Regions from separate parts of the Kribbella sp. NPDC003557 genome, predicted to be linked through region 2. Evidence: predicted binding sites of a transcription regulator. Region 2 holds the regulator's gene; the other holds the start of a gene.
What was found. Region 2 encodes HrcA, which represses chaperone genes, less so after heat shock. Its sites were predicted from a motif close to TTGGCACTCGNNNNNNNCGAGTGCCAA; they were not measured.
Positions count from the first base shown of each region.

Region 1: the regulator HrcA is predicted to act here: its motif matches at 1,157-1,183, upstream of ABZW60_RS15970 (FmdB family zinc ribbon protein).

Region 1 covers NZ_JBEXMY010000003.1:842,382-847,343, forward strand. Annotated here, with positions in the region: gene ABZW60_RS15965 (penicillin acylase family protein) at 1-1,016, opposite strand, end outside; gene ABZW60_RS15970 (FmdB family zinc ribbon protein) at 1,204-1,551, shown strand; gene ABZW60_RS15975 (hypothetical protein) at 1,609-2,223, shown strand; gene mscL (large conductance mechanosensitive channel protein MscL) at 2,342-2,728, shown strand; gene ABZW60_RS15985 (GNAT family N-acetyltransferase) at 2,759-3,265, opposite strand; gene ABZW60_RS15990 (hypothetical protein) at 3,276-3,872, opposite strand; gene ABZW60_RS15995 (hypothetical protein) at 3,914-4,054, opposite strand; gene ABZW60_RS16000 (hypothetical protein) at 4,360-4,962, shown strand, end outside.
Region 2 covers NZ_JBEXMY010000014.1:62,894-67,855, reverse strand. Annotated here, with positions in the region: gene ABZW60_RS39470 (NCS1 family nucleobase:cation symporter-1) at 1-73, opposite strand, end outside; gene ABZW60_RS39465 (MBL fold metallo-hydrolase) at 165-935, opposite strand; partial or broken gene ABZW60_RS39460 (EF-Tu/IF-2/RF-3 family GTPase) at 949-1,248, opposite strand; gene ABZW60_RS39455 (ThuA domain-containing protein) at 1,592-2,242, shown strand; gene ABZW60_RS39450 (Gfo/Idh/MocA family oxidoreductase) at 2,239-3,342, shown strand; gene hrcA (heat-inducible transcriptional repressor HrcA) at 3,392-4,414, shown strand; gene dnaJ (molecular chaperone DnaJ) at 4,440-4,962, shown strand, end outside.

The sequences.
Region 1 (4,962 bases), on a different contig from region 2:
CTGAAGCCGGAGACGTCGAACGGACAGGTCTTGCCGACGTTGTTGCAGTGCAGGCCGACCTGCGTCCAGATGCCCGGCATGGTCGCGCCCAGGTGCGGGTCGTTGGCCAGCAGCGGCTTGCCGGTCGTCGTGTGGTCACCGGAGACCACCCAGGAGTTCGAGCCGACGCCGTCACCCTGGCCGAGCAGCTGGGGCAGGCCCTTGGCGACCTTCTGCACCGAGTCCAGTGACTTCAGCAGGTCCTGGGTCAGCATCCCCCGGCGGAGCTCCGGGCTGACCGGCGCGGTGGTGAACTTGCCGTCCTTCCCGATCGAGCCGCCCGACAGGATCGGCTGGTTCCGGTCGTACGGGTACTGCGGGTAGAGGCTCTCGACGTTGCGCGCCGGGAACGCCGCCAGCAGCTTCGTCCGGGTGACCTCCTCGTCCAGGTTGCCGCCGAGGTCCCACGCCATCGCCTTCAGCCACGCCAGCGAGTCCGCGGCGGTCCACGGCTCCGGGCGGTAGTTCTTGGGCCCGCCGGGCTGGAGGGACAGGACGCCGTACTCCAGGCTCAGGCCGGAGCCGCTGTGCGTGGCGAGGTAGGCGTTGACGCCGCGCGCGTAGTCGTCGAGGTACTGCCGGGTGGTCGGGCTGAGCAGCGGCAGTTCCTTCTCCGCGACCCGCCGCCAGCCGAGGGTCCGGGTGAACTTGTCCGTCTCGAGCGCGGTCTTGCCGAACAGCTCGCTGAGCCGGCCGGACGTGACGTGCCGGCGGAAGTCCATCTCGAAGAACCGGTCCTGCGCGTGCACGTAGCCCTGCGCGGCGAACAGGTCGGCCGGGGTGTCCGCGTAGATCTGCGGGATGCCGTTGGCGTCCCGGACCACGCTGACATCGGCGTCCAGGCCGTCCAGCTCGATCGTTCCGTCGTACGTCGGGAACGAGTGGCGGACGACGAAGACGACGGTTCCCGCGATCACCAGGAGGACCGTGGCGAGGGCGATTCCGCTGATGATGACGACTCGAAGCAGGCGACGCACGGACCAACCGTAGAGAATCCGCCCGCCCTCCCCAAATGGGGTCCCTCACAACTTTGCGTTGCTCTGCGTCCGCTGGACATGGACGCAGAGTTGAGGTAGATGGACACGGGTTTGGAATACTTCGGCCCGCTGGCGCATTATTAGCAGTCGGGTAGTAGGAGTGCCAGCGGCCTGAAGGGAACCGACCGTGCCGACGTACCAGTACCAGTGCACCGACTGTGGCGAAGCGCTCGAGGTGCGCCAGAGCTTCACGGACGATGCTCTGACCGTGTGCCCGAACTGCCAGGGGAACCTGCGCAAGGTCTTCAACGCCGTGGGCGTCGTGTTCAAGGGGTCCGGTTTCTACCGGACCGACAGCCGGTCGTCCGGCAAGAGCTCGTCACCGGCGAAGTCCGAGGCGTCCTCCTCGTCGTCCGGCTCGTCATCCTCGTCCTCCACCTCTTCCGGGTCGTCGTCCAGCGGTTCCTCCGGGTCCTCGGGAACGACGACGTCCTCGAGCAGCTCCTCGTCGTCCTCGGGCTCCAGCGCGGCCTGACGGCCGCCTGTGGATAACTGAAGGGCGACCGCCGGAGAAACTCGTACTTTCTCCGGCATGAAAATCCCATCGCTTCGTGACCTGCTCCGGGCGGCCCGGTGGCACCGTCGGCTCCTCGCCGGCATCGCCGCCGCGGCCGCTGTGTACTTCGGACTGCTCGCCCTCTCCCCCGCGCCGCCACCGACCGTCGCGGTGCTGGCCGCCGCGCACGACCTGACAGGCGGCGTCACGCCGGCCCGCGACGATCTGCGGACCGTTGACCTCCCACCTGCCGCGGTGCCGGCCGGTGCGCTCAGACCCGGCAGCGAGCTGACGAGTCGCGTGCTCAGCGGACCCGTCCGGGCCGGCGAGCCACTCACCGACGCCAGATTCCTGGCGCCGCCCGCCGTGCCGTCCGGCTCGGTCGCGTATCCGTTCCGCGTCGACGACGCCGACGTCACCGCCCTCCTCCGCGTCGGCGACCGCATCACGCTGTACGCCGCGGCGAGCACCACCGCGGACGCCGCGACCGTGCTGGCCCGCGCCGTTCCCGTGGTCGCTCTGCCTGCACCCCGATCGACCACCTCGGGAGCGCTGATCGTGGTCGCCGCCGCGCCGGAGGCAGCCGCCCGTCTGGCGCAGGCCGGGGCGAACGCCCGAATCACTGTCGCGCTGACACCGGACACGAGCTGATCACTCGTCGGATTTGTCACGGCACGATGTGTCACCACGCGGCGCGGTCGCTCGCTCTGACGAACCCGCAGCCCTAACTTGTCCGGGTACAACCCACCCGCTTCGTGGAGGCACCCACATGCTCAAGGGCTTCAAAGAATTCATCATGCGCGGCAACGTCGTCGACCTCGCGGTCGCCGTCGTCATCGGCGCGGCGTTCACCAAGATCATCGGCGCGGTCGTGGACGGTTTCATCAACCCGCTGATCGCGGCGATCTTCGGCAAGACGGACCTCACCGGTGTCTGGAACTTCAAGATCAACGGTGCGCAGTTCTCGATCGGCCTGATCCTGGACGCGACGCTGAACTTCCTGTTCGTCGCGGCGGCCGTCTACTTCTTCATCGTGATGCCGCTGAACAAGCTGGCCGAGCGTCGCAAGCGCGGCCAGGAGCCCGAGCCCGCGCCGCTGACCACCGACCAGGAACTGCTCACCGAGATCCGGGACCTGCTGAGCGCCCGCCGGTAACTCCCGCCGCGGCAGGTGGACGCAAAACCCTCAGCCCCTGAGCTCGCCGACGTCCACCTGCTCACCGGCATAACGCATCCAGCGGTACGGGACCGGTTGACCGTCGTTCCACTCCTCCATCAACGCGGCGGGGACGTCGACGAAGCCGCTGCCGTGGTAGGCCCGGATCGCCGGGGCGTTCTCCGGGCGGACCCGCAGGAACACCTCCGAGTAGCCGGCATCCAGCGCCGGGCCGAGCAGCGCCCGCACGAGTTCACCGCCGACCCCACGACCCCGGAGCTCCGGATCCACGATGATCCGGGCGAGTTCGACCTCGTCCTCCTCGTCGTCCAGCCAGACCTCGCCGTACCCCACCGGCCGTTCGCCGTCGAACAGCAGATAGGAGTGGATGTCGGAGTCGACCGTCCGCCAACTCGCCAGCAGTTCCTCCGGGAACGGGTAGACCACCCGCCCGGACAGCAACGCCACTTCCCGCTCGTCCATCGCCCAGCCCGCGACCCGGACGCCGTACCCGTCGTCGAACCCCCGAAGCTCCACGCTCTTCCCCTCAGTTGACGAACTCCACGATCGTTCGCACCAGCTGATCCTGGTAAGGCGGGCCGCTCCGGTCACGGAAGGCGGGCGTCGGCGGTTCCGGACACCCGGCCAGCTCACGACTCCCCCGGATCGACCCCAACAGCGCGTCGACCGTCTTCCGCTGATGCGACGGATTCTCCGGCACCGACGGCAGGACCGCCACCCGAATTCGGTCCAGCGACGCCAGTTCCACGTCCGCCACACCCCGCAGGATGCCGCCCGCGAGCAGACCGTCCGCGGCGGCCGGCGGGCAACCACGACTCACCATCCCGGCCCGCGCACGCTCGTTCGCGGCGGCGTCGTCGCCGGTCGCGGGCCACGCCAGAAGGAGGCGATCGACCAGCTCGGGAAAGCTCAGCGCCAGCAGGACCGCGACGGTACACCCATTGGAGGCTCCAACGATTCTTACCGGACCGGAACGTTTCGCCAGGTGTTCACCGAGGGCCGCGACCTCGACGTCCCATCCGCTCGCACAGCGCGGTCGGTCGGGTGCAAGTACTTTCGTGTCCAGGGCGGCATGCAGGCGTTCGGTGATGCCGGTCGCACCCCAGAACGCGTCGGCGTCCATGGGCTCCCAGAGGCCGCCGTGGACGAGAACCACCGACGCGGTCATCCGTGGTGCGGGGGGACCTCGTTCAGGATGCGATCGTCGTCGTCGGTGCCGAAGTCGTTGTCACCCCAGGTCCGCGGGTCGTCGTCGCGCGTCTGCTCCGGCAACAGCGGCTCGTCGTCTTCGTACGGGCTCGTCATACCTCCAGATTACCGAGTCGACGCGACGATCCGGGATCGAGTTTCTCCCTGACCAGTGCCGCGGCCACGGGGTTCGGTGGGAGTCCTGCGCGGTGATCCGGAGGAAGGCGGCCTAGTCCAGCTCAGAACACACGACGTCCTAGGTCGGCGGTCGTGGCCAGTGCGCGGACGTTACAGGTGCGGCTCGGTTGGGGCTCGATCGGGCGGCGTGACCGGATAGACGCGCCGCCGTGATGTTTCGGCACGCGCGGCGTGACCCCGTTCCACCATCATGGTGGACCTTGCCAACCCGGAAGGACCGAGTCGTGAGTGCACAACGGACACGGGGCCTGATCGGTGCGACGCTCGTCGTGGCTGTGCTCGGAGTTGCCGCCGCCTGCGGCACCGAGGACGCCTCGTCCCCGCCCGCCGCCCAGCCCACCCAATCGACGACCCCGTCGCCCACCCCTTCGACGAGCCCGTCAGCCAGCCCGAGCGGTACGCCGAGCATGGACTGCCCGGACACCATCGCGGCCGTCCGGGCCGCCACCGACAAAGCGGTCTGGGGCCAGGGCGCGGCCGCCTCGAAGTTCAACCCCGTCAGCGTGGCCATCTGCCAGTACGAGCCGCAGGCGACCGGGCAGAACTACGCGACGGTCACCACCAAGCGGATGGGCAAGCAGGCCACTGAGCTGCTCGCCCTGATCGACGCGGCGAAACCCGTCGCGAAGAAGCCGGCCGTCTGCACCAAGGAACTCGGCCCCACCTACGTCCTGCGGTTCACGGACAACGACCGAGGCGTCCTGTCGTTCACCGCTGAAGCCTTCGGCTGCCGCCGCCTCGTGGCGACCTCCCTGGAAGGCCAGGGCAAGCCCGGCGCCCTGCCGGCGCCGCGCCAGGTGACCGCCGAGCTGACCAAGTCACTCGGC
Region 2 (4,962 bases):
TGTCCGCGAGCGCGCCGGGATCGGTCAGTTCGACACGTCCGTCGGAGTGAACGGTTTGCTCCGTCGTGGCCATGAGTACCCACCCCATCCGGTCGGGCGTTGTCCGTTCCGAACAAGTTGCGCGACGCGATGACGTCGTGTCAACGGACAACTACCCGAAAGAGCTATCCCGGGCCGACGAGGGGCAGTGTCGGGCGTTGCGGCGTGCCCAGGGCCTGGTAGCCGCGGCGGATCGCGTCCTGCAGCTTGTCGACCGGCCAGGGCCAGTCCTCGGTGTGCTTCAGCGCGTCCTCGAGCGGGGTGCCGGCGTGGTGCAGGGTCGAGATCGTGTTGGCGACCTTGCCCAGGTCGATCGCCTGGTCGTGGGCGAACTCGACGTCGACGACCGCGCCGTGCCCGGGGACGACCTTCGCGTCCTGGCCCATCATGCCGACCGCGCTCTGGATCGTGTCCGGCCACTCCAGCGGGAACGAGTCCTCGCCGTACGACGGCGGCGCCGACTCCTCGAGCAGGTCGCCGACGAAGAACACGTCCACGTCCGGCACGACGACCACGGTGTCGCCCGAGGTGTGCGCGTTGCCGACGTACAGCAGCTCGACGCGGCGGTCGCCGAGGTCGATCACCTTCGCGGCCGCGAACGTCGTACCGGCCAGGTTCTCCTCGGCGGCGGCGTTCTCGTGCAGGTGGACGGTCGCGTCGGTGAAGACGCTGTTGCCGGCCACGTGGTCGAAGTGGGCGTGGGTGTTGACGACCCAGCGGACCGGCGCGTCGGTCAGCTCGCGGATGTGCTCGCGGAGCTGCTCGGCCTCCTCGGTCGTGGCCCGGGTGTCGACGACCAGCGCGCCGCCGGAGCCGACCACCAGGCCGACGTTCAGATCCCACTCCTCGTACCGGCGGACCCAGGTGCGATCGCCGATCTCGGCCCAAGCGCTCATGGGTTCGACACTACTTGCTGAGCACATCTCCCTTGAGCACCTGGTCCCGGCTGATGCCGCGCAGCAGCAGGCCGACGTTGTCGCCGGCCTTCGCGGTCTGCACGGTCTTGCGGAACATCTCGACGCCGGTTACCTCGACCTGCAGCAGCGGCTGCCCCGCGCGGGTGAGCAGCACCTGCTCGCCGACCGAGACGGTCCCGGCCGTCACCCGGCCGGTCACCACCGTGCCCCGGCCGGTGATCGAGAACACGTCCTCGACCGTCATCCCGAACGACCCCACCGGCAACGTGTCCTGCGGCCGCGGCGGCTCCGGAAAACTGTTCGCCTGCGCATGCCCCCGCGCGAGCATCTCCTGCGGATCCATCGGATTCGACCGCTTCCAGAACTTCCAGCCCATCCTTCGACACTAGGGCATGTCTGGTCGTCCCCCGCCTACTGCGCGACACTCGGCACGGCACCTCGCCGCACTGGAGCAAAGGCCACGATGAAACCACATCGAGGCCTTCGCTCCAGCACGCCGATGCACCGCACCGAGCGCCTGCTCGCGACGGCGGGGGACGACCAGACATGCCCTGACGGTTGGCAAGCCCTCTGCCCGGGACCTAGAGTCGCAACTGTTCCGATCGGAATCTCGAAACTTTCGAAGGGTGGCCGGTGTGACGACACGACGTGCTGTGGTGGTCCGGGGCGGCTGGGAGGGTCACTCGCCGGTCGAGGCGACCGACCTGTTCATCCCGTTCCTCAAGGAGAACGGCTTCGACGTCACGGTCTCCGACACGACCGCGGCGTATCTCGACCTGGACGGCGTCGACCTCGTGCTGCAGTGCGTCACGATGAGCGACATCGAGCCGGACCACTTCAAGGGCCTGGAGGCGGCGATCCGCCGCGGCACCGGGTTCGCCGGCTGGCACGGCGGGATCGCGGACTCGTTCCGGAAGAACGTCGACTACAGCTTCATCACCGGCGGGCAGTTCATCTCGCACCCGCACGGGTTCACCGACTACCGCGTCGACGTGGTCCCTGAGCAGTCCGATCACCCGATCGTCGCGGGCATCACGCACTTCGACGTGCACACCGAGCAGTACTACATCCACTACGACCCGACCAACACCGTGCTCGCCACGACGACGTTCGAGTCGCACCCGGACTACCCGTGGATCGAGGGCGCCGTGATGCCGGCGGTCTGGACCCGCACCTGGGGCGAGGGCAAGGTCTTCGTCTGCACGGTCGGCCACAAGCTGGACGACCTGGAGACGCCCGAGGTCAAGACGATCATCGAGCGGGGGCTGCTGTGGGCGAGCAAGTGACCGACGCCGTGACCCGTGTCGGCATCGTCGGTACCGGCGTCATCTCCGGCACGTACCTCGACCACCTGGGCAAGCTGCCCGGCGTCGACGTGGTCGCCGTCGCCGACCTGGACGTGACCCGCGCCCAGGCGGTCGCCGACCAGAGCCCGGGCATCCGCGCGCTCTCCCCGGACGAGCTGTACGCCGCCGACGACGTCGACATCGTCCTCAACCTCACCATCCCGGCCGCGCACGCCGCCGTACACCAGGCCGCGCTGGCCGCCGGCAAGCACGTGTACGGCGAGAAGCCGCTGGCCATGGACCGCGCCGAGGCGGAGCCGCTGCTGAAGTACGCCGCGGCGAACGACCTGCGGATCGGCTGCGCGCCGGACACGGTCCTCGGTACCGGCACCCAGACGGCCCGGGCCGTGATCGACCGCGGCGACATCGGCACCCCGCACGCGGCGACCGCGTTCATGGTGACGCCCGGCCACGAGTTGTGGCACCCGGCGCCCGAGTTCTACTACCAGCCAGGCGGCGGCCCGGTCCTCGACATGGGGCCGTACTACGTGACCAGCCTGGTGACGCTGCTCGGCCCGGTCGTCCGGGTCACGGCCCGCGCGGGCCGGGCGAAACAGCAGCGGAAGATCCACACCGGCCCGCGGGCCGGGACCGTGTTCGACGTCGAGGTGCCGACGCACGTCACCGGCGTACTGGAGCACGAGTCGGGCGCGCTGACCACGGTGCTGATGTCGTTCGACGTGTGGGCCGGCCGGCTGCCGCGGATCGAGGTCCACGGTACGGACGGCAGCCTGTCGGTGCCGGACCCGAACGGGTTCGACGGGACCGTCGAGATCGTGACTCCGGAGCAGCGCGAGTGGACCGAGGTGCCGGTCAGCGGCGGGTACGCCGGGGCCGGGCGCGGGGTCGGTGTCGCGGACATGGCCCGGGCCGTGCGTACTGGTGAGCCGCACCGCGCCAGCGGGGAGCTCGCGTACCACGTGCTCGACGTACTGGAGTCGTTCGTGGACTCCGCGGTCCAGGACCAGCCGCTTGATGTGGCCAGTACAGTGACGCGCCCCGCGCCCGTTCCGTTGGGAGCGTCGCCCGAGACCGCCTAGACTGGCACTCTGAAGGATTGAGTGCCAAGAGGCCGAGAGGGTGGTGCGCGTGCTCGACGAACGCAAGCTGGATGTTCTCCGCGCCATCGTCGAGGACTACGTGGCCACCCATGAGCCGGTCGGCTCGAAGACTCTGGTCGACCGGCACAACCTCGGCGTCTCCCCGGCCACCGTGCGTAACGACATGGCGGCGCTGGAGGAGGAGGGGTACATCACCCAGCCGCACACCAGCGCCGGGCGGATCCCGACCGACGCGGGCTACCGGCTGTTCGTCGACAAGCTGAGCACGGTCAAGACCCTCTCGATCGCGGAGAAGAAGGCGATCACGTCGTTCCTGGCCGGAGCGGTCGACCTGGACGACGTGGTCCGCCGGACCGTCCGGTTGCTGGCCCAGATCACCCGCCAGGTCGCCATCGTGCAGTACCCGTCGCTGAACCGGTCGAGCGTGCGGCACATCGAGGTCGTCACGATGAGCCCGCGGCGGCTGCTGCTGGTGCTGATCACCAGCAACGGCCGGGTCGAGCAGCGGCTCGTCGAGCATCCGCACGACGTCGATGAGCAGGTGATCGCGGATCTGCGGTCCCGGCTGAACACCGCCGTGGCCGGGCAGCGGCTGACCGAGGCGACGGCCTCACTGGCCGGCGTGCCGGAGCTGTTCGCGCCGGCCGACCGGTCACTGGTCGCGGCCATCGTCACCACGCTGCTGGAAGCCTTCACCGACGAGGTCGGCGAGCAGCGGATCGCGGTCGGCGGCGCCGCCAACCTGACCCGGTACGGCGACGATTTCGAGCGGAACGTGAAGCCGGTGCTGGAGGCGCTGGAGGAGCACGTCATCCTGCTGAAGCTGCTCGGCGAGGCGACCAACCCGCAGACCCTGACCGTCCGGATCGGCCACGAGAACCCGTTCGAGGAACTCGCGACGACCTCGGTGGTCGCGACCGGATACGGGTCGAAGTCGGAGGTGCTGGCCACACTGGGCATCGTCGGACCGACGCACATGGACTACCCGAGCACGATGGGCGCCGTACGGGCCGTCGCGCGCTACGTCAGCCAGATCCTGGCTGAATCATGACGAATACAACCCCCTGGTCTGGAGTATGAGCACCGATTACTACGCCGTCCTAGGTGTCAGCCGTGACGCGTCACCGGACGAGATCAAGAAGGCGTACCGCAAGCTGGCACGTCAGTACCACCCGGACGTGAACGACTCCGAGGACGCGCACCAGAAGTTCCAGGAGATCGGGCGCGCGTTCCAGGTGCTCAGCGACCCGCAGAAGCGGCAGATGCACGACCTCGGCGGCGACCCGTTCGCGGCCGCGGGCGGCGGGCCGGGCGGCGCCGGCTTCGGCCAGGCGTTCACGTTCACCGACATCATGGACGCCTTCTTCGGCCAGACCGGCGGGGCGACCCGCGGGCCGCGGCCGCGGACCCGGCGCGGTCAGGACGCGCTGATCCCGTTGCGGATCGACCTGGCCGAGGCCGCCTTCGGCACGACGCGGGAGCTCAAGGTCGACACGGCCGTGCTGTGCCCGACCTGTAGCGGGTCCGGCGCCGCGGCCGGGTCCGAGCCGGTCACCTGCGAGATCTGCCACGGCCGCGGCGAGGTCACGCACACGCAGC